3 regions of the Stenotrophomonas sp. YJH_SMC_43 genome follow, and region 2 is predicted to be linked to each of the others. Evidence: predicted binding sites of a transcription regulator. Region 2 holds the regulator's gene; each other region holds the start of a gene.
What was found. The regulator FliA, encoded in region 2, starts transcription of late flagellar genes. The targets are predictions, from matches to a motif close to TAAAGTTTNNCNNNCNNNGGCCGATAA.
Positions count from the first base shown of each region.

Region 1 (7,356 bases), 1.3 Mb from region 2:
CCCGTGTTCACCCGTTTCTCGACGGTAGCCGGCGGCGCGGGCTCGGTGGATACCCCCCGCGACGTGCGCGGCTTCGCGGTCAAGTTCTATACCAAGGAGGGCAACTGGGATCTGGTTGGCAACAACATTCCGGTGTTCTTCATCCAGGACGCCATGAAATTCCCGGACCTGGTGCACGCAGTGAAGATGGAACCGGACCGTGCGTTTCCGCAGGCCGCCACGGCCCACGACACCTTCTGGGATTTCATCTCGCTCATGCCCGAGTCGATGCACATGATCATGTGGGCGATGAGCGACCGCGCCATACCGCGTTCGCTGCGGATGATCGAAGGCTTCGGTGTGCACAGCTTCCGCCTGCTGAACGAGGCGGGAGAGTCGACCTTCGTCAAGTTCCACTGGCGGCCCAAGCTGGGTATCCAGTCCACGGTCTGGGACGAAGCGTTGAAACTGCAGTCGGCCGACAATGACTTCCATCGCCGCGACCTGTTCGAGGCCATCCAGCGCGGCGACTTTCCCGAATGGGAGCTGGGAGTGCAGCTGTTTACGGAAGAAGAGGCCGACGCATTCCCGTTCGATCATCTGGACCCGACCAAGATCATTCCCGAATCGCTGGTGCCGTTGCAGGTCATCGGGCGCATGGTGCTGGACCGCTGGCCGGACAACTTCTTCGCCGAGACCGAGCAGGTGGCGTTCTGCCCGGCCAACGTGCCACCGGGCATCGACTTCAGCAACGACCCGCTGCTGCAGGGGCGCCTGTTCTCCTATCTGGACACCCAGCTGCTGCGCCTGGGTGGCCCGAACTTCCACCAGATCCCGGTGAATGCGCCCAAGTGCCCGTTTGCCAATCATCAGCGCGACGGCCACATGCAGATGCAGGTGCCCAAGGGCCGGGTGGCCTACGATCCCAGTTCGCTGCAGGAGGACACCCCGCGCGAGACGCCTGCCGGATTCCGCAGCCATGCCAGCGCGGACGATGGCCGCAAGGGCCGCACCCGCGCGGAGAGTTTCGCCGACCATTACAGCCAAGCCCGCATGTTCTTCCGCAGCCTGGAAAAGCCGGAGCAGGCGCACCTGGCATCGGCGCTGGTTTTCGAGTTGTCCAAGGTGGAAACGCTGAAGGTGCGGGAGCGTACCGTCAGCCACCTGCGCAACATCGACGAATCACTGGCGCAGCGCGTAGCTGATGGGCTCGCGTTGCCTGCACTGCCCGACCCCGCGCCGACCGCCACGCCGGTGCAGGACATGCCTGCCGCTCCCGAGGTGCGCGTGATCGGGCGCAACAAGCCCACCCTGCAAGGGCGCAGCATCGGCATCCTGTTTGATGAGGGCTCCGACGCGCGCGTGATGGCCAGCCTGAGCAAAGCGGCCCGGAAGGCGGGTGCAGACGTGAAGCTGGTCGCGCCCAAAGTAGGCGGCGCCACGCTGAGCGATGGGGCGATGCAGACGGCGGATGGGCAACTGGCGGGCACGCCATCGGCTGTGTTCGATGCGGTGGCCGTGGTGCTCAGCCCGGAAGCCGCGAAGGCCTTGTCGAAAGAGAGTGCAGCCGTCGAATTCGTCAGCCAGGCGTGGACGCACCTGAAGGCCATCGCCAGCGACGCAGGCGGCCAGACGCTGCTGAAGGCGGCGCGGGTCGGCAACGATGCCGGCATCGTCGAAGCGGAAGACGCCAAGGCCTTCCTGGCGGCGGCCGCCACCCGTCAGTGGGCTCGCGAGCCCAAGCTGCGCCTGCTGGCCTGACTACGACAACAGGAGAACTGTCATGCCCCGTGGTGACAAATCCGCATATACCGAAAAACAGAAGCGCCAGGCCGAGCACATCGAGGAAAGCGAACGTGATCGCGGCGCGAGTGAAGGCACCGCCGAGCGCATTGCCTGGGCCACCGTGAACAAGCAGGACGGCGGCGGCAAGCGTAGCGGCAGTGCCCGCAAGGGCGCGAAGAAGGCGACCAGCAAGAAGGCTGCCAAGAAGGCGCCTGCCAGGAAGTCGGCCACAAAGAAGGCCACGACCAAGGCGACGGCAGCGAAGAAGGCACCTGCGAAGAAGGCGGTGGCGAAGAAGGCACCGGCTCGCAAGACCGCGACAAAGAAGGCCACAAAGAAGACGGCGAAGAAGGCTGCGGCCAGGAAGACGGGTACGGCCGCCTCGCGGAGCGCCGCCGCAAAGAAGGCAGCCAAGACGCGGGCCGCGAAGAAGACCGTGCGCAAGGCGGCGGCGAAGAAAGCTACGCGTACGCGTACGCGTGCGCGCGCCTGAAGCGTCGGTCAGGGGGGAGCGTCCTCATCCATGCGGCAACTTCGGCTGCGTCAGCACGGCCTTCAGCAGTAGACGGGCTCCTTCCAGCGAAATACGGCCGCTCAAGGCGGCCGTATTCCTGTCGCTGCACTGCCCGCTCAGGCTGCGCGACGGGGCACAGCAGAGACCGCCGCGCCTTCCACCTTGAATACCGCCACCGACGTGGTCAGCGCATGCGCCTGTTCTTCCAGCGCGCGGCTCGCCGCAGTGGCTTCTTCCACCAGGGCCGCGTTCTGCTGGGTCACCTGATCCATCTGCGCCACCACCTGGTTGACCTGCTCGATGCCGGCGGCCTGTTCCTTGCTGGCCGCTGCGATGTCGCTCATCAGCTGGGTGGTGCGCGAGCTGGCCTGGGCCACGCGCGCGATCGCGGCTTCCGATTCAACGGTCACCGCCAGGCCACTCTTCACCTTGGCAGCGGCGTCTTCGATCAGCTCCTTGATCTCCTTGGCGGCGACACCGGCACGCTGCGCGAGCGTGCGCACTTCGCTGGCGACCACGGCAAAACCACGGCCCTGCTCGCCTGCGCGCGCAGCTTCCACTGCAGCATTCAACGCCAGGATGTTGGTCTGGAACGCGATGCCGTCGATCACCGTGGAGATCTCCGAGATGCGAGCCGACGACTGATCGATCTCGCCCATGACCGATGCCATCTGTGCCATCGCCTGCTCGGTCTCGCGCACCGCGGCACCGGCGGCATGCGCTTCGCTGTCGGCCTGACGTGCCAGCTCGGCGTTCTGGCGTACGGTGGAAGTCAGTTCCTCCATCGATGCGGCCGCTTCTTCCAGATTGGCGGCCTGCTGCTCGGTGCGGCGCGACAGGTCGTTGTTGCCGGCGGCCAGTTCCTGCGCCGCGTTGTTGATGCTGTCGGCAGCCACCTGGATGCCCCGCACGATGCCAGTCAGCTGCGCAGTGGTGGTGTTGGCGTCGTCGCGCATGCGGGCGAACACACCGTCGTACTCGCCATCCATGCGTGCGGTCAGGTCGCCGTGCGAGATCGCGCGCAGCACGTCGGAGACATCGGCAATGCTGGACTGCGAACTGGCCATCATGCCGTTGAGGTGCTCGACCATCGCCTTGAACTGGAACTGGAACGCAGTGGCATCGCCACGCATGCTGAAATCACCGGCACGCGCGGCGCGGGCCAGTTCATCGATCTGCGCGTTGATCGCCATCAGGCTCTGCTTCACCGCGGCCAGGGTGCGGGTCAGCGTGCCCTTCTCGCCCGGGTAGTCCGGCAGGTCGCGGCTGAGGTCACCGATGGCGTAACGCTGCATCACTTCAGCCATCAGCAGTTCCACCTGCACGTGCGATTCGACCAGGCTGTTGGTCGCCTGCACCATGCGGCCGAAATCGCCAGGGAACGCACTGGCGTCCATGCGATAGCGGATCGCGCCCGCCTCATGCTGTTCGGCCATCTGCAGCTGCGCGCCGATCGCCGCCTGCACGCTCTGCCGCACGCTGGCCATCGCCTCGCCAAGCTGGGTCAGCTCATCACGGCCACCCAGACGGAACTCCTGGTCCAGCTGGCCCTTGGACAGCCGTTCGGCCAGGTTCACCGCGCGGGCCAGCGGGCCGGTCAGGCTGCGGCCGATCATCACCGAGGCGCCGATGCCGACCAGCAGTGCGACGCCGCCCAGCACCAGCAGCTGCAGCAGGCTGCGCTCGCCCAGCCTGATCGCCTCGGCGGCTGCATCGCGGCTTTCCTTCTCTTCGAAGTCCACGCCGTCGGACAGCGCCTTGTTCCAGCCATTGGCCGCTTCCTGCACCGGGCCCAGGGTCAGCGCCACGGCGCCCGGGTAGTCGCCCTGCTCCATCAGTTCGCTGGTCTGCTTGTTGAGCGGGCGCGCGATGGCGCGCTTGGCCGCGATGGTTTCCGCGATGGCCTTGCCCTCCGCATCACCCGGCAGTGCCTGATAGGCGGTCCAGCTGGCCTCATAGCGCTTGACCAGATCGGCGATGCGCTGCTCGTCGCTGTCGCGCGCTTCGCCCTGGCGGATCAGCATTTCACGGCGCACCACCATCATCTGGTTGTTGGCATCGAGCATCTGCGACAGCAGGCGCACCTTGGCCACGCTGACGTCGACCACCTGCTGCATCGCGCGCTTCTGCACGACACTGGCGGTGGCGCCGGTGGCCACCACGGCGGCGACCAGCAGCAGCAACAGGCCAAAGCCCAGCCCAAGACGCCAGGCAACCCTGACATTCCTCAAGTAGTTCATCGGTACATCCAAAACGGGGGGATGCGCCCCTATCGGCCGTGCCACCGGCAATCTTGATCGGCAACACGCACGCGCGTCGGCAGCCGTTCACCTTGGTGAGGCCACGCGCCGCGCTTCTGCGGCAAGGTCCAACCGCCCGCCGGGACCGCACTGCTCATGCCGGCATCAGGTTGCTTTCACGGGGGCTGCGCAGCCTCTCCGGGCAGGGTGGAGCTGCCATCTGCCGGAGATCTCCATGCCCGTATGTCGCCCCGCCCTGCTCGCCCTGTCCTTGCTGATGTCCCCCGCCTTCGCGCAGGTGCCCCCGCCGGTCCAGCTGCCGGAGCCCATTGCCGAGAAGACCGGACCCGATACCGCGGCGCGCTCGCCACTGCACGCCCAGGTGCTTCTGGATCGCGCCAATTTCTCCCCGGGCGAGATCGACGGTGAAGTCGGCAGCAATCAGCGCCGGGCCGTGGCAGGCTTCCAGGCGGCCCACGGCCTGACAGTGAGCGGAGAGCTGGACGATGCCACCTGGAAAGCACTGCAGGCCGATGCGACCACGCCGCTTGCCAGTTACACGTTGACCGCCGAGGACGTGGCCGGGCCGTTCATCGCCGTTCCGAAGACGCCCGCCGCGCAGGCAAAGCTGAAGGCACTGGGCTACAGCAGCGTCGAGGAATCACTGGGAGAGCGTTTCCATGCGTCGCCGGCATTGCTGAAGACGCTCAACCCCGGCGTCGATCTGGCCAAGGCCGGCAGCCGCATCCAGGTGCCCAACATCGCACCGGCTGCATTGCCGAAGGCGGCGAAGATCGTGGTCGACAAGTCCGATTCCACCCTGCAGCTGCTGGATGTGCAGGGCAAGGTGATCGCGCAGGTGCCGGTCTCTTCCGGCAGCCAGCATGATCCGCTGCCGATCGGTGAATGGAAGATTCTCGGCGTCTATCGCGACCCGCCGTTCCACTACAACCCCAAGCTGTTCTGGGATGCGCGCAAAGGCGAGAAGAAAGCCACGCTGCCGCCAGGCCCTAACAATCCGGTCGGCCGGGTCTGGATCGACCTGTCCAAGCCCCACTATGGCCTCCACGGAACGCCGGTACCGGGCCATGTAGGCAAGACCGAATCGCATGGCTGCGTACGCATGACCAACTGGGATGCGCTGCGCGTGGCCGATGCGGTGGATACCTCCGTCCCCGTGGTGATGCAGGAGTGAGCCGATGCGTTTTTCGCAGCTGATCGTGCTGGGCGTGCTGCTGGGTGTGGGACTGGGCTGGTGGCTGCGCCGCGATGCTGGCGAATTCGTGGCCGCGTCCACTCCTGCAGCGCAGCCCAGCGTGGCCACAACGCCGTCGATGCAAGCTGCCGCGCCGCGCGCGACGGCACCGACTGGCATCGACGCGGCCTCGGGCACCCTGCTGCTGCCGGTGCAGGGGGTACTGCCCTCTCAACTGCGCGACACCTTCACCGATGCACGCAGCGAGGGCCGCGTGCACGATGCGATCGACATCATGGCCGATGCCGGTACGCCGGTGCTGGCGGTGGCCGACGGCACGGTGGAGAAGCTGTTCGACAGCAAGCGCGGTGGGCTGACCATCTACCAGTTCGAGCCCGGCGGACGCTGGTGCTACTACTACGCGCATCTGCAGCGCTATGCCGATGGCCTGAGCGAAAAGCAGGTGATCAAACGCGGGGATGTGATTGGTTATGTGGGCAGCACTGGTAATGCCAGCGCGGAGGCCCCGCACCTGCATTTCGAAGTACACGTACTGGGGCCGGAGAAGCAGTGGTGGAAGGGGGAATCGATCAATCCGTATCCGCTGCTGAAATCGGCTGCTTCGACGCCCGGCGCTGCCAGCGCCGCAAGGTGAACGTGAACACCGCCAACGCACCCCCGGGAATCAGCAGGAACAGTGCCGCCACCTTCCAGAAAAAGAACGGCCACAGCCAGACGTAATCCAGGTCGGTCAGCTTCAGCAGGTCCAGCGGGGGCTGCAGTTCGATCACGGCCGCCCTGCCCGCCAGCGCCGGGTCCACCTCCAGTACGGTTACCCGCAGCCATGAGCGTCCGCGTGGCAATGCATCACCGCGGCCATATCCAAAGTAGGACGCCATGAGCCCGCTGGACTCAACCGATGCCAGCCTGCGGTTGATACCCTGCCCGGCCACTCCCGAACGCTCTCCTGCGCGGAAGTCCCCATGATCGGTGGGAGTGTCGATGCGCAGCAGCACTTCAGGGTCAGCCTCAGTACCGTCTGCGGCATACCGCAGTCGCAGCCGCAGTTGGTCATCAATGAAGCGGTAGACCGTCACCTCGGCCGTCGCGCCGGGGCTGAGCAGCAGCGGCAGGGTCTGGGTACGCGAGGCCAGATGGTTGGCGATGGCGCCGAGCGCCAGAACCGCGCAGGCGATGACCCACAGGCTCCACAACACCCACAGGGTGACCCGCACCACGGTCTCGCCTTTCACGCTGACATCCTGGTCATCGCTTCGCTTCCTCGCCGGCACTGGCAACACAGTAACGAAAAAGCCCCGCGTTCGCGGGGCTTCTTCCTTCTGCGACGCCAGGCATGGCCCAGCGCTACCGGTCACGCACTCAGGCGAACGGATCCTGCAGGACCATGGTGTGGTCGCGGTCCGGGCCGGTGGAGACGATGCTGATCGGGCAACCCGCCAGCTCTTCCAGCGAACGCAGGTAGGCACGTGCGGCCGGCGGCAGGTCGTCCCAGTGGGTGATGCCGTGGGTGTTCTCGCTCCAGCCCGGGAACTCCAGGTACACCGGGGTGCAGTCTTCCCAGCCCTGTGCGTCCAGCGGGGCGTACTCGGTGCGCTTGCCGTTGTATTCGTAGGCGATGCAGA
Region 1 is NZ_JCAFVQ010000001.1:32,093-39,448, reverse strand. It holds gene AC5QAH_RS00165 (catalase) at 1-1,740, shown strand, start outside; gene AC5QAH_RS00160 (hypothetical protein) at 1,763-2,257, shown strand; gene AC5QAH_RS00155 (methyl-accepting chemotaxis protein) at 2,395-4,518, opposite strand; gene AC5QAH_RS00150 (L,D-transpeptidase family protein) at 4,754-5,713, shown strand; gene AC5QAH_RS00145 (M23 family metallopeptidase) at 5,718-6,368, shown strand; gene AC5QAH_RS00140 (hypothetical protein) at 6,304-6,966, opposite strand; gene AC5QAH_RS00135 (adenylosuccinate synthase) at 7,094-7,356, opposite strand, start outside.
Region 1: the regulator FliA is predicted to act here: its motif matches at 4,548-4,574, upstream of AC5QAH_RS00155 (methyl-accepting chemotaxis protein).

Region 2 (7,356 bases):
GTGCCCTTCCACGCGCACGCTGTTGGGCACGTCACGCAGCACCTCGGCCAGGCTGGCCAGGGTCTGCCGTGCATGCACGTCCAGCGCGGCCGAGCCGGTGGGGAACAGGATGTCGCTGTTGATCTCGACTTCGATCCACAGCTCGGTGCGGCGCACGCTGATCATGCCGCGGTCGATCAACGGCGCCAGTGCAGCGGTAAGGCGGTCGGCGATGCTGTTGAGCTGGCGCTCGGCGCGCGCGATCTGCTCCTGGTTGTGCACCGACACCGGCATGCGCATCTGCGAGGCCATCGATGGCAGCAGGGTCGGGTCGTGCGACGGTGCAGGCGCTGAGGGTCCGATCTTGGTGCCGGACTTGATCACCGAGGGGCTGTCCCAGCCGCCCCCCTGCACCTGTTTGTTACCCACCTGCACCGGATTGATGGTGCGCGGTGCGCCGCCGAAGGCATCGGTCAGCGCGTCGGCCATGATCCGATACTTGCCCTCGTTGACCGAGGAAATCGCGTACATGACCACGAAAAAGGCGAGCAGCAGCGTCATCAGGTCGGCATAGGGAATCGCCCATGCTTCGTGGTTGGCGTGCTCTTCGTGGTGCTTGCGGCGGGCCATGTCAGTGCAGGAAGCCGGAAAGGTTGGTTTCGATGTTGCGCGGGTTCTCGCCCTGGGCGATCGAAATCAGGCCTTCGATGACCATTTCGCGATCGCGGGTGTTGTGCGAGATCACACTCTTGAGCTTGGCGGCCACCGGCAGGAACAGCAGGTTGGCCGAGGCGATGCCGTAGATGGTGGCGGTGAACGCGGCAGCGATGCCGTGGCCCAGCTTGCTCGGGTCGGCCAGGTTCTTCATCACCGCGATCAGGCCGAGCACGGCGCCGATGATGCCCAGCGTGGGCGCGTAGATGCCCATCGCCTCGAATACCTTGGCACCGGCCTGGTCCTGGTGTTCCTGGCTGCCCAGTTCGATTTCCAGCATGTGCCGCATCGATTCGGGCTCGACGCCGTCCACCAGCAGCTGCAGGCCCTTGCGCAGGAACGGGTCCTGCTGCGCTTCCACCTGCGATTCAAGGCCCAGCAGGCCCTGGCGACGGGCGATGTTGCTCCACTCGACGATTTGCTGGATCAGTTCGCGGCGATCGCTGTGCGGCGGGCGCACGACCCAGCGCACGATCTTGAACGCATGCTTGAACACCGCCGGCGAGGTATGCAGCAGGATCGCGGCGACGGTGCCGACGATGACGATCACGAACGCCGCAGGCGACCACAACGACGCCAGGCCGGCGCCCTTGAGGATGCTGCCACCGACCAGCGAGGCCAGGGCGAGAAAGAGTCCAATGAGGCTGAGTCTATCCATGGTTCCGGTATCGGCGTGTATGAATGGGACTTGAGACACCGGTAGATCGCGTACAGACGGTAGTCACAGTTTTCGGGTCGCCGGGCGACGCCCGGCGGGGGTCATCGCAGTCCGTCCACGTCCAGGATCAAGGCCATGCGACCATCGCCGATCAAGGTTGCACCTGCATAACCACGCAGGCCGCGCAGGGCTTTCGGCAGCGGCTTGATGACCACTTCCTCGCGCCCGCGCACCTGGTCCACGACCAGCCCGAAGCGCGCTTCGCCGGCCTGCAGCACCACGATGGTCAGCAGGGGCGAGGCGGCCGGCGTCACATCCAGCCACTGGCGGAGATCGACCAGCGGCAGGGTGTGCGAGCGGCGGTCGAGCACGGCACGGCCATCGAACCAGCCCAGCGACGTGCGCGGTGCGTGCAGCACTTCCATCACGCGCGCCAGCGGCAGCGCGTAGACGTCCTCACCGGCCTGCACCAGCAGGGTCGGCAGGATCGCCAGGGTCAGCGGCACGCGGATCAGGAAGCGGCTGCCACGGCCCAGCTCCGACTGGATCTGGATCTGGCCGCTCAGTTCGCGGATGCGTGACTGCACCACGTCCATGCCCACGCCGCGGCCGGAGATGTCGGTGACCTGCTGCTTGGTCGAGAAGCCGGGCAGGAACACCAGGTGCAGGCATTCCTCGCTGCTCAGGCGCGCAGCGGCTTCCGGATCGATCAGGCCCTTCTCGCGTGCCTTGGCACGCAGCTTTTCGGGGTCGATGCCGGCGCCATCGTCCTGCACCTCGATGCTGACGTAGTCACCTTCCTGCTGCGCCGAAAGCCGCACGTGGCCCATCCGCGGCTTGCCCTGCGCCTCGCGCAGGTCGGGCATTTCCACGCCATGGTCGATGGCGTTGCGGACCAGGTGCACCAGCGGGTCGGCCAGCGCTTCGACCAGGTTGCGGTCGAGCTCGGTCTCGGCGCCGATCAGTTCCAGGTCCACTTCCTTCTTCAGCGAGCGGGCGACGTCGCGGGCCACCTTGGGGAAGCGGGAGAAGACCTTGCCCACCGGCTGCATGCGGGTACGCATCACCGCCGACTGCAGGCGGGCCGTGGCGATGTCCAGTGTGGACACGGCGCGGTCCAATTCTTCATCGCGCAGGCGTGCACGCAGGGTCTTGAGCCGATTGCGTGACAGCACCAGTTCGCCGATCAGGTTGACGATCGCGTCCAGGCGCTTGGTGTCTACGCGTACGGTGTGTTCGGCCTCGGCCAACGGCTTGGCGGCCGGCTTTGCCACCGGTGCCGGTGCGGCGACCGGGCGCGGGGCTGCAACCGGCGCCGGTGCCACGGCGGCAACAGGCTTGGTGCCCGGTGCGGCGCCACCGTGCAGCTGGTCGAGCAGGGCTTCGAACTCGTCTTCGCTGATCAGTCCGTCGTCGGCTTTCTTCGCTGGTGCGACCGCGGTCGGCGCGTTGCCACCATGCAGCTGGTCGAGCAGGGCCTCGAATTCGTCGTCGGTGATCAGGTCGCTGCCACCCGCGGCGGGTGCTGCGGCGGCGGCGGGTGCCGCCACGGCACCGCCGTGCACGTCGAACTGGGCGATCAAGTCCGGCGGCGCATAGCCCGGCTCGGTGCCGGAGGAAACTGCATCCAGCATCGACTGCAGGTAGTCCAGCGATTGCTGGGCCGCGTCGAAGTGATGGGCCTGCAGCACCGCCTGGCCGGCACGCGCGGCGCCCAGCGCTTCTTCAGCGGCATGGCACAGCTCCACCATGGCGGTGACGCCGAGGAAGCCGGCGCCGCCCTTGAGCGTGTGATAGCCGCGGAACACCGCGTTGAGCTGATCGCTGTCCTGCGGTGCCTGCTCCAGCGACACCAGCTGTTCGCCGAGGCGATCCAGGATTTCCTGTGCCTCGATGATGAAATCGGCAGTGATGTCGTCGGATACCGCGCTCATGCTTACAGCCCCAGATCCGACAACAGGTCGTCGGCGTCGTTCTGCGAGACCGCGTGGCGGTCCAGTCCCTTCAGTGCCGGCCCGGCCAGTTCCGGGTCGGTGCGATGCTGTTCCGGTGGCAGGCCGAGTGCGCCGAAGCCTTCGTGCACGCGGCGGACGATGCCCACCACGCGACGGATGATCTGCCCGGTCAGGTCCTGGTAGCTCTGGGTCAGGGCGATCTCGGTCAGGTTGTGGCGGATGCGCTCGAGCTGCGCGTCCTGGCCCGGCTGCAGGCCTTCGGCGCGCAGCTGTTCGGTCAGGCTGCGGCATTCCTCGGCCAGGTCCAGGGTGCGGTGCGTGGCCTGCTCGGTCATCGCCACCACGTGGTCCAGGCGCGCGCAGGCATCGTCCAGTTCCCCGGCTTCGCTCGGCACGGTCGGCAGTTCACCCAGCGCCTGCCCCAGTTCGCGGGCCAGCCGCGAGAGCCCACTCATCATCGGCTGCGTGCGCAGCGCGACCAGTCCGTCGATGCGCTGCCGCCAGGCGGCTTCGTCACCGGACTCGAGTGCGTCCAGGGCCTCCTGCAGGCGCAGGGCGAGGGCGCTCTTGTCGACCGTGGTATCCATCAGGCGCTGGCCGCCAGGCGTTCGAAGATCTTGCCGAGCTTCTCTTCCAGCGTCTGCGCGGTGAACGGCTTGATGATGTAGCCGTTCACGCCGCTCTGGGCGGCTTCGATGATCTGTTCACGCTTGGCTTCTGCGGTGACCATCAGCACCGGCAGGGTCTTCAGCTTGGCATCGGCACGGATCGCCTTGAGCAGCTCGATGCCGGTCATCACCGGCATGTTCCAGTCGGTGACCACGAAATCGAACGGCTGGCTCTGCAGCAGCGACAGCGCGGCATGCCCGTCCTCGGCTTCGGCGGTATTGGTGAAGCCCAGATCGCCCAGCAGGTTCTTGACGATTCGACGCATGGTCGAGAAGTCGTCGACGATCAGGATGCGCATGTTCTTGTTCAAAGCAGAATTCCTTTGTTGTTCATTCCGGACGGCCGGGGGCAGCCGCCTCGGGGATGTTCATTCTTCGAGGCCGGCGTCGGCGGCCTCGAACAGCTTCAGCCGGCCACGCAGGCGCAGTACCGCCTGGCCGTGGATCTGGCAGACCCGCGACTCGCTCACGCCGAGCACCGCGCCGATCTCCTTCAGGTTCAGTTCCTGCTCGTAGTACAGCGAGAGCACCAGCTGTTCGCGCTCGGGCAGGTGGCCGATGGCCTTGCCCAGCTCGCGGCCGAACTCGCCGCGCTCCAGCACCTGCTGCGGGGTCGGGCCGCCCTGGGCCACGGTGTCCAGCTCGCCCTGGTCCTCGATGCGCGATTCAAGACTCAGCACCTGGCCACGGGCAGCGTCTTCCATCAGCCGCAGGTACTCGGGCAATGGCATCTCCATCGCGGCGGCCACTTCGGTGGCGCTGGCGGCACGGCCACTGCTCTGTTCCAGGCGGCGGATGGTGGCGGCGGCATCACGTGCACGGCGGTGCACCGAGCGCGGCACCCAGTCGCCACGGCGGATCTCATCGATCATCGAACCGCGGATGCGGATCGAGGCATAGGTCTCGAACGAAGCCCCCTGGTCGGCGTCATAGCTGCGCGAGGCTTCGATCAGTCCCATCATGCCGGCCTGGATCAGGTCGTCGACCTCGACGCTCGCCGGCAGGCGTGCGGCCAGGTGGTGGGCGATGCGCCGCACCAGGTCCGAATGCTGGGCGATGACCTCGTTGGCCGCCGTGCGCTGGACTTCCCGGTACTGGGCTGCGCCTTTCATGCGGCCACCCCGCGCTGCTTGAGAATACGCTCGAGGAAGAACTCAACGCCGCCGCGCGGTTCGGTCGGCGCCTGCCAGCGTGCGGTACGGCGGGCAATCTCGGTGATCGCCAACGCGGCCGGGCTGGACGGGTAGGCCTTTACCACTGGCTGCTGGCGCTGCACCGACAGGCGCAGCCAATCATCCTGCGGCACACAGCCCAGATAGTTCAGCGAGACATCGGCGAGGAATTTCTCGCAGACCCGGGTCAGCTTTTCGTACAGCACGCGGCCCTCGTTGGGGTCGCGCACCATGTTGGCCACCACCTGGATGCGGTCCACGCCGCGCTCGCGCGACAGCACCTTGATCAGCGCATAGGCGTCGGTGATCGAGGCCGGCTCGTCACAGACCACCACCACGGTGTCCTGCGCGGCCTGGCAGAAGGTCAGCACGCCATCGGTGATGCCGGCGGCGGTGTCCACCACCATGATGTCCAGTTCGCGTTCCAGTTCGGAGAACACGTTGACCAGGCCGACGTGCTCGGCCGGGGCCAGCTCAGCCATGTGCCGGCGCCCGGACGCGGCCGGGACCACCAGCACGCCGTTCGGGCCTTCGACGATCACATCGTCCAGCGAGCAGCGGCCGGCGACCAGGTCGGCCAGCGTGAAGGTGGGGTTCAGCCCCAGGATCACGTCGATGTTGGCCAGGCCGAGGTCGGCGTCCAGCAGCAGCGTGCGCTTGCCCATGCCGGCCAGTGCCACGGCCAGGTTGGCCGAGACATTGGTCTTGCCCACACCGCCCTTGCCGCCGGTGACGGCGATGGTGCGCACAGGGCCGAGCGGCTCGCTGCGGGTGGCCGACAGCGGGAAGGTCTTGGTCAGCTTGGCGTACTCACGCGACGGCATGGTTCAACTCCGGGTTGCAGGGCATATCGGCCGCTCGGCGCAAATCTTCAAGGCGAAGTACAAGATTGGCTGCACTGGCCCGGTGCAGGTCGTCCGGAACGTCCTGGCCATCGGTCACCCAGGTGATCGGCAGGGCGTGGTCCACGGCCACCGACAGGGCGTTGCCGAAGCGGCCGGTCTCGTCCAGCTTGCTCAGCACCAGGCCCTGCAGGTTGGCGGCGCCGAAGCGGCGGACCACCTCGTCCATGTCGCCGAAGCTGGTGTTGGCCGGAAGCACCAGCAGGGTGCGCACCTGGCGGGCGGCGCGCAGCCACTGCAGCTGGGCGGCCAGTGCGCGGTCGCGCGGGCCCAGGCCGGCGGTGTCGATCAGTACCAGCTTGTAGTCCTTCAGGCGTTCCAGCAGCTGGTCCAGGTCGGTGCCGCTGTTGGCCTCGTGCACGGCGATGCCGAGCTGGCGGCCGTAGCCGTACAGCTGCTCGCGGGCGCCGATGCGGGTGGTATCGGTGGTCACCAGGGCGACGTCACGCGGGGCGTGCTTCTCGGCGAAGCGCGAGGCCAGCTTGGCGATGGTGGTGGTCTTGCCGGCGCCGGTCGGGCCGACGAGGGCAATCACGCCGCCTTCCTCCAGCGGGTCGACCGGGGCGATCGGCAGCTTGCGCGAGATCAGCCCCAGCATCAGGCCACGGCCACGGTGGGCTTCGGTCTCCAGCGGGATCTGCATGGCCACGTCGCGGGCCAGGCCGGCGTCGAAACCGTACTCGTCCATCAGGTCCAGCGCGGTGGCGCGCACCGGGCAGCCACGCAGGCGCTCGTCGGTGAAGCGGTTCATCTCGCGCTCGATCACCTGGCGCATGCCGGCCACTTCCTGGCGCAGCTGGCGGATCTCGGCGTCGTCCTGGGCGACCACGGTCAGCACCGGGGCCGGGGCGAGGGTGGGCTCCGGCGAGGTTTCGATGACGGCGTCGGCCACTGCCGGTTCGCTGGCGGCGATCTCCGGCTGTGCTTCGGTCGGAGCCGCGCCCGGCAGCGGCGGCGGCTGCACGGCGGGGGCCGCGCTTTCGTGATGCATCTCGTGCGGCGGGTCGACCTGGAAGCGGGCACGGTTGGCTGGCGCGCTGGCGGCCGGTGCCGATGCCGGTGCAACGATGGCCTCGGCGAACGGGGCGAAGATCTGTTCGGGCAGCGCCGGTTCGTTGACGGCAGCGCGGGCCAGGGTCGCGGCGAAGCCGGTGCTGCCGCGGGTCGGCACGATCTCGTCGGCGCTGTCCAGGGTACGGCCGGTGGCACCGACCGCGGCGCGGGCGAGGGCGGCCACGGCCGAGGTGGTCGCGGCAACCGGTTCCGGAGCGGGGGTGTTGCTGCGACGGCGGGTGACTGCGGCAATGA
Region 2 is NZ_JCAFVQ010000001.1:1,300,588-1,307,943, reverse strand. It holds gene motD (flagellar motor protein MotD) at 1-609, opposite strand, end outside; gene AC5QAH_RS06130 (flagellar motor protein) at 611-1,351, opposite strand; gene AC5QAH_RS06125 (chemotaxis protein CheA) at 1,453-3,285, opposite strand; gene AC5QAH_RS06120 (protein phosphatase CheZ) at 3,288-3,893, opposite strand; gene cheY (chemotaxis response regulator CheY) at 3,893-4,285, opposite strand; gene AC5QAH_RS06110 (RNA polymerase sigma factor FliA) at 4,343-5,086, opposite strand; gene AC5QAH_RS06105 (MinD/ParA family ATP-binding protein) at 5,083-5,970, opposite strand; gene flhF (flagellar biosynthesis GTPase FlhF) at 5,957-7,356, opposite strand, start outside.

Region 3 (7,356 bases), on a different contig from region 2:
CCAGCTCTTCATCGAAGCCATCGGCCAGCACGCCGCCGTCGCTCAACTTCAGCGGCGGCATCTCGGCGATGGCGCTGGCCAGCAGCTGCGCGCACTCGTCGTGCTCGCCCAGCGCCGCATGCAGGGCCTGCAGGCGTGGTGAGTCCAGCGGGGCCAGCACGTCGCGCACCGCCGGCAGCAGGCCCAGGCCGTCGCGCAGGGTGGAGAAATCGCGCGGGCGCGCCGAGCGCAGCGCCACGCGGGTGAGGATGCGTTCCAGGTCGCCAAGGCGGCGGAACTGCTCGCGGATGTCAGCGTCGCTGCCGCGATCGATCAGGGTTTCCACCGCATGGTGGCGCTGTACCAGCACCTCGCGCAGGCGCAGCGGACGATGCAGCCAGCGCCGCAGCAGGCGGCCGCCCATCGGCGTCACCGTGCTGTCGAGCACGCCCAGCAGCGTATTGCGGGTGTCGCCATCAACACGCGTATCCAGTTCCAGATGGCGGCGGGTGGCGGCGTTCATCGCGATCGCCTCGCCGGCAGTCTCCATCGCGATGGAGGTCAGGTGCGGCAGGCGCTGCTTCTGGGTTTCCTCGACATAGCCGAGCAGGGCGCCGGCGGCAGCGGTCGCGCGCGGCTTGTCATCGATGCCGAAGCCGCTCAGGTCATGCAGTTTGAAGAAGTTCAGCAGCTGGCGGCGGCCACTGTCGGCATCGAACAGCCACGGCGCGCGGCGACGCACGCCGGTGCGCTGGCGCAGGAACTCCGGCCAGTTTTCTTCGTCGGGCACCAGCAGCTCGGCCGGCTCCAGCCGTGCCAGCTCGGCTTCCAGGGCGTCGTCGGTTTCCACTTCGTTGACCAGGAAGCGGCCGCCAGCCAGGTCGGCCCACGCCAGGCCGTAGCCCTGCTTGCTGCGCGACAGGGCCATCAGCAGGGTGTCGCGGCGTTCATCCAGCAGCGCCTCGTCGGTGACCGTGCCGGGGGTGACGATGCGCACTACCTTGCGCTCGACCAGGCCCTTGGCCAGCGCCGGGTCGCCGATCTGTTCGCAGATCGCCACCGACTCGCCCAGTGCCACCAACCGCGCCAGGTAGCCTTCATAGGCATGTACCGGCACGCCGGCCATCGGGATCGGTGCGCCCCCGGAGCTGCCGCGCTGGGTCAGGGTGATGTCGAGCAGGCGCGCCGCCTTGCGGGCGTCGTCATAGAACAGTTCGTAGAAGTCACCCATGCGGAAGAACAGCAGCAGGTCCGGGTAATCGGACTTGGCCGCGAAGAACTGCTTCATCAGCGGGGTGTGGTCCTTGGACGCCTTGGCGTTGCTGGTGTTGTCTTTTGTATCAGTCACTTGGGGCGTTTCGCGTCTTGGCAGGGCGTCGGGGCGTGGCCACGCGCAGGCATGGCCGGAGAGATCGTTAGTGTAGCGACCTGGGGCGGTCGATGATCCCGACCGGAAGCTCAGAGACAAGGGCGGTTGCCCGCGACTGTCCGTACGCCAACGCAGGCCCCCGTACACCTGCGGTTTGGTTGATTTCCACGGGGCCCCACGGTAGTGTCAGCCCCGGCGATTTCCGCCAAGCGGCCTCCATGGAAACCGGGGCGACTCACCCCGGGCGGGCGTTGATGGAAAGAACAAGCATGACTGCAGCCTGCATGGCCGCCGAACCTCGTTACACCTGGCGTACCGTCCTGCTGAGCATCCTGGTCGCCATCGTTCCGCTTGCCGGCTCCGCACCCTACACCTTGCTGAAGGCGGTGCTGCTGCTGGCCCTGCTGGTCACCGGCGTGGTTCTGATCCGCCGCCAGCCCGATGTCCGCCTGCGCTACCGCATTGCCCGGTTCATCGTGATCGTCTGCTTCCTGCGCCTGGCCTATGCCTTCTACAGCATCCTCTGGCACGGGCTGCGCTGGAACGAACTGGACCTGCCGGCACAGACACTGCTCTACCTGGGCACCGCTGCGGTGTTCGCCACTGCGCTGGACTGGCGCCTGATCTGGAAGATCTTCGCCCTGTCCACCCTGGTCTTCGGCGGGTCGTGCATCGTGCAGCACCACGTGATGGGCCTTGAACGCGCGCACGGTTTCAGTGGCGGCGAATGGACCGCCATCGAGTTCACCATGGTGACGCTGTGCATGGCGCTGTTCTCGGTCATCCGGTTGATCCAGCCCAATGTCCATCCGGCCGAACGCTGGCTGCACGGCGTGGCCATCGCCGTCGGCGTCTATGGTTCGATCCTGGCGCAGAGCCGCGGGCCGATCCTGGCGTTCATTCCCGCCATGCTGATGGTGATTGCGGTGCACGTCCGGCGCACCCGGCGCTGGCGGGGGGCACTGGCCTTCGTCGGTGCCCTGGTCATTGGCGTGGTCGGCGCCACCTCGGTGCTGAACCATGAGGTGATCCAGCGCTTCGGTGAGGTCAGTGGCGAGATCTCCGGTTTCAACCAGGAAAACGAGGTCGGCTCGGTCCGCGAGCGCATCGCCATGTGGGGCGTGGCCGTCGATGCCTTCGCCGAGCATCCCGTGGCGGGGGTGGGCCTGAACCAGTTCGGTACCTATGCACGTGAGGGCATCGCCCGCGGCGAGGTGTCCGAGTCGATCTTCCGCTACAACCATCCACACAACGAGTACCTGGAAGCGGCGGTGACCGGTGGCGTGCCGTTGCTGCTGATCATGCTGCTGGTCTTCATCCTGCCCGGCATCCATTTCGTGCGACGTCTCGGCCACGCCGACGACATCACCGCGATGATCGCCACCGCCGGACTTGCCGTGGTCATCGTCTATGCGCTTTCGGCGTTCACGGACAACGTGTTCTACCGGGCGATGCCGCATTCGTTCTATTTCTACCTGGTCCTGGGTTTCATGCTGGCGACCGCCTTGCCGGCGCGTGACCTGCTCCGGCCAGGGAGTCCTTCCTGATGGCGCATATCCATCTGCTGGCCGCCGACAACCAGCGTGGCCTGTCCCATGACATCCAGGTGATCGAGCGCTCGTTGCAGCAGCTCGGGCACACGGTGACGGTCAGCCGCCTGGACGCGGTGCGCAATGGTGGCGCCTGGAAACTCCGCGGAATGCGCCTGCGCAGGCTGCTGGCCTCGTGGCTGAGCCTGGGGCGCACGCCGGCCCGGTTCGACGTCAACATCTCGCTGGAACATGTCCGGCCGGCGAGCTTCGGACTGGCCAACGTCAATCTGTTGATCCCGAATCCGGAATGGGTGTCCGCACGCAGCCTGCGGATCCTGCCGCGGTTCGATGCGTTGCTGACCAAGACCGAAGAAGCCACGCGCATCTTCAACGCGCTGGGCATGCGCGCGCTGGAAGTCGGTTTCTGCAGCCGTGACCGCTACGACCCGGCAGTGCCGCGCAGGCCGCGCAGCTTCCTGCATGCGGCCGGTACCAGCCGTATGAAGGGAACGGCTGCACTCGTCAATGTCTGGAAACGGCATCCCGAATGGCCCTTGCTGACCATCCTGCGCGGCGGCCCTTCGGACGAAGATGAGGGCGGTGCCGCGAACCTGAGAATCGTCCGCGAGCGGCTGCCCGACCAGGAGGTGCAGCGCCTGCAGAACGAACATGCGTTCCACCTGTGCCTGTCGCAGACCGAAGGCTGGGGCCACTATCTGGTGGAAGCGATGAGCTGCGGGGCGGTGGTGATCACCTGTGACGGCGCGCCGATGAATCAGATGATCGACGACAGCCGCGGCATCCTGGTTGCCGCGCACGAGGGCGAGCCCTGCCATCTGTCCAGGACCTGGCATGTGGATGAGAAGGCGCTGGAACAGGCCGTCGAGCGCGCGCTGGCGATGGATGAGGCCGAGTGGACCCGGCTGGGCGCCAATGCACGCGCATGGCACCTGGCCAGCGAGGTGGCGTTCCCGCGCCGTCTGGGCGAGGCCCTGGCCAAGCTCTGAGCTGATGTGGGGCTGGTCGCTGCAGCCCGCTCAGCCAGGCACCAGGGTGATCTGCGGATGGCTGCCGAAGATCTCCATGACGATCTCGAAGTAGGTCTGTCCCTGGCCAAGCGCCAGTGCCGTCAACTGAGCGTGGATGGCCGCACCGTTGAACCTGCCGCCCTGAGCGAGTTTCGATTGCAGCCAGGCGCGCGTGGTCTCGCGGCCCAGTGCATCGCGGCTGTGGGCGAAGTCACGCCACACCACCGTGGCGATGGCATGGCCTGCGAGAGCGCCGTAGCCGCCGTGAAGCAGGTCATCAAGCGCATCCAGGCTTGCGCCCAGTTGCCAGTCTTCGTCGGCCATGAACACGCGATTGATTTCCACGTAGAGGCTGGCGATGTCGTTGATGGACGCGCCTTCGATGTGCAGGATCCGTGTCATCTGCAGACTGTAGCCCTCCCGGGCGGCGGTTGTGTCCGGCGCAGATAATCCAGGGCCGCTTCGGATGGAGCTGGCATGATTATGGTGTTAAACCTGCGTGATTTTCATCGGGCGCTGGCGTGTCAGCGGTATTCAATAATGATATGGCGCCATTATCTGCCGCCTTGTTTTCTGACTGCCTGCACAGTTCCATATATTTGGATCGGTCCATATATAAAGTCCCGTAAAGTTTCCCTTCGCTGCGCCGCCATCGAACGTACGGCCACGATCAAGGGAATTGAGATGCTTGCCTTACGTAATCTCCGTGTGGGATCCCGGCTTGGCGCCGGCTTCGGTCTGCTGCTGCTGTTCATCATGGCCATCGTTGGCCTGGTGCTGTATGGGAATCAGCTGAAATCCGCCCAGTTCGAGAAAGTGGTGGACGTCAACATGGTCAAGATGCGTTTGTTGAATGACATGCTTGATACCAACAACGCGGTGCTGATGCATCGCCGCCTGATGGTGATCAAGCGGGGTGATGAGTTCGACAGGGATTACCAGCGTGCCCAGGAGTTGTCGCGGACCTATGACGGTATCTGGGCCAAGTACATCAAGATTCCGCGTGACGCCACCGGCGATACCCTGGTCGCGCGCATCGAGGCGGCACGAAAGGCCACCGATGCATCAACCCAGCAACTGCATGAGCGCATGAAGGTGGGGGATTTTGATGGGGCAGCGAAGGAGCTGCTGGCCGAGCACGGTCTGGCAACGGCCTGGAATGAATCCATCTCGGCCCTGCTGCGCCACCAGGAAACACTGACCGAACGCAGCCGCGAAGAGTACCGCGCAACCGAATCGTGGACCGGCACGCTGTCGATCGCGTTCGGGGCACTGAGCCTGCTGCTGGGTACGTTGGCGGCCTGGGCGATCACCCGCAGCCTGACCCGTCCGCTGGAAGGCGCGGTGAAGCTGGCCGACGGCATCGCCAGTGGCCGCCTGGACAGCAGCATCGACGCCACCGGCAACGACGAGGTGACCCAGCTGCTGAAGTCGATGCAGCGCATGCAGGCACAGCTGCAGTCGGTGATGGCGGCGCAGGGCGAGCTGGCACGCCAGCACGATGCCGGCAGTCTCAGCTACCGCATGGACGAGAGCGCATTCCCCGGCGACTACGGGCGCATGGTGCATGAGACCAATGCGCTGGTTGGATCGCACGTGCAGGTACAGAACCGGCTGATCGAGGTGATGAAGCACTACGCACACGGCGATCTGTCGGTGGACATGGACCCGCTGCCCGGCGAGAAGGCGGCGATCACCCAGGCGATGGACGAAACCAAGTCCAGCCTGTCGGCGATCAACAGCGAGATCCGCCGGCTGGCGACGGCGGCCGCGGCAGGCGACTTCAGCCTGCGCGGTGATGAAGATCGCTTCGCCTACGATTTCCGCGACATGGTGGCAGGGCTCAATCGCCTGATGCAGACCACCGACGAGAACTTGGTGCAGGTCTCGACCCTGCTGCAGGCCATCTCGCGCGGCGACCTGACCGTGCGCATGCAGGGGGATTTCCACGGCGTGTTCGCGCGCATGCGTGATGACTGCAACGCCACCGTCGATCAGCTCAAGCAGATCGTGGGCCGTATCCAGGCCAGTGCTTCCAGCATCAACCTGGCAGCGGGCGAGATCGCCTCGGGCAACACCGACCTGTCGCGGCGTACCGAACAGCAGGCGGCGAACCTGGAAGAAACGGCAGCGTCGATGGAGGAACTGACCTCTACCGTGAAGCAGAACGCCGAGCACGCACGCCAGGCCAACCAGCTGGCCATCGGCGCGCATGGTGTTGCCTCGCAGGGCGGTGAAGTGGTCGGGCAGGTGGTCACCACGATGTCGGCCATCGAAGCCGCGTCGAAGAAGATCGCCGAGATCATCTCGGTCATCGATGGCATCGCCTTCCAGACCAATATCCTCGCGCTGAACGCGGCGGTCGAAGCTGCGCGTGCCGGGGAACAGGGCAGGGGCTTTGCCGTGGTGGCCAGCGAAGTGCGTACGCTGGCGCAGCGCTCGGCGGGCGCGGCCAAGGAGATCAAGGGCCTGATCGAGGATTCGGTCGGCAAGGTCGCCGATGGCTCGGCGCTGGTCCGCCAGGCCGGCACCACGATGGGCGAGATCGTGGCCTCGGTGCAGCGCGTGACCGACATCATGGCCGATATCTCTGCTGCCTCCCAGGAGCAGAGCTCGGGCATCGAACAGGTCAACCAGGCGGTGGTGCAGATGGATGAGACCACCCAGCAGAATGCCGCGCTGGTCGAAGAAGCCAGTGCCGCAGCGCGCTCGATGGAGGAGCAGGCGAACCTGCTGGCCGAAGCCGTGTCGGTTTTCCGCACGGGGGCGGTGACCGCCGCCGCCGCAGTACGCCCGGCGCTGGCAGCCGTGGCGGCATCGGTTGCGCCGGTACGCCGGCCTGCGGTGCTGTCGCCGCGGCTTGAGCCGACGCTGGCCGCCAATGCGGGTGGTTGGGAAGAGTTCTAGCAGAGGGCAATGCCGGCAGGGAGACGGCGCCCATCGCGACGGCTGGTCGCGATGGGCGCGGATTTTCTTCCTGAACGTGCGATGGCCGATGAAGTGGCGGACACGCGCATTTCACTTCCGGTTGCCAACCGCGGGAGGACACTGGTGCCATACCGGAACTCAGGAGATGGCCATGAAGACCTCGACCCGATTGCTTGTGCTGGGCACCCTGCTGGCGGCTTCGTCGGTGGCCGGCGCGCAGACCTATGGGCCGCGCGATGAGGGACGCAAGTTCAATGACGGCAGCCGCGTGGTCTGCAAGAACGTGGAAGTGCAGCGTAATTCGCGCGATCCCAACCGCATCGCCGGTACCGCCACTGGCGCCGTGATTGGTGGCCTGCTGGGCAACCAGGTGGGCGGTGGCAACGGCAAGAAGCTGGCCACCGTGGCCGGTGCCGTGGCCGGTGGTGCGGCCGGCCGCCAGATCCAGGGCAACAGCCAGCAGAAGAACGGCGACCGCGTGGTCGAACGCCGCTGCGAGCGCGTTTACCGCTGACCGATG
Region 3 is NZ_JCAFVQ010000002.1:468,222-475,577, forward strand. It holds gene mutS (DNA mismatch repair protein MutS) at 1-1,267, opposite strand, end outside; gene AC5QAH_RS08490 (O-antigen ligase family protein) at 1,618-2,895, shown strand; gene AC5QAH_RS08495 (glycosyltransferase) at 2,895-3,887, shown strand; gene AC5QAH_RS08500 (barstar family protein) at 3,918-4,310, opposite strand; gene AC5QAH_RS08505 (methyl-accepting chemotaxis protein) at 4,593-6,815, shown strand; gene AC5QAH_RS08510 (glycine zipper 2TM domain-containing protein) at 6,982-7,350, shown strand.
Region 3: the regulator FliA is predicted to act here: its motif matches at 4,535-4,561, upstream of AC5QAH_RS08505 (methyl-accepting chemotaxis protein).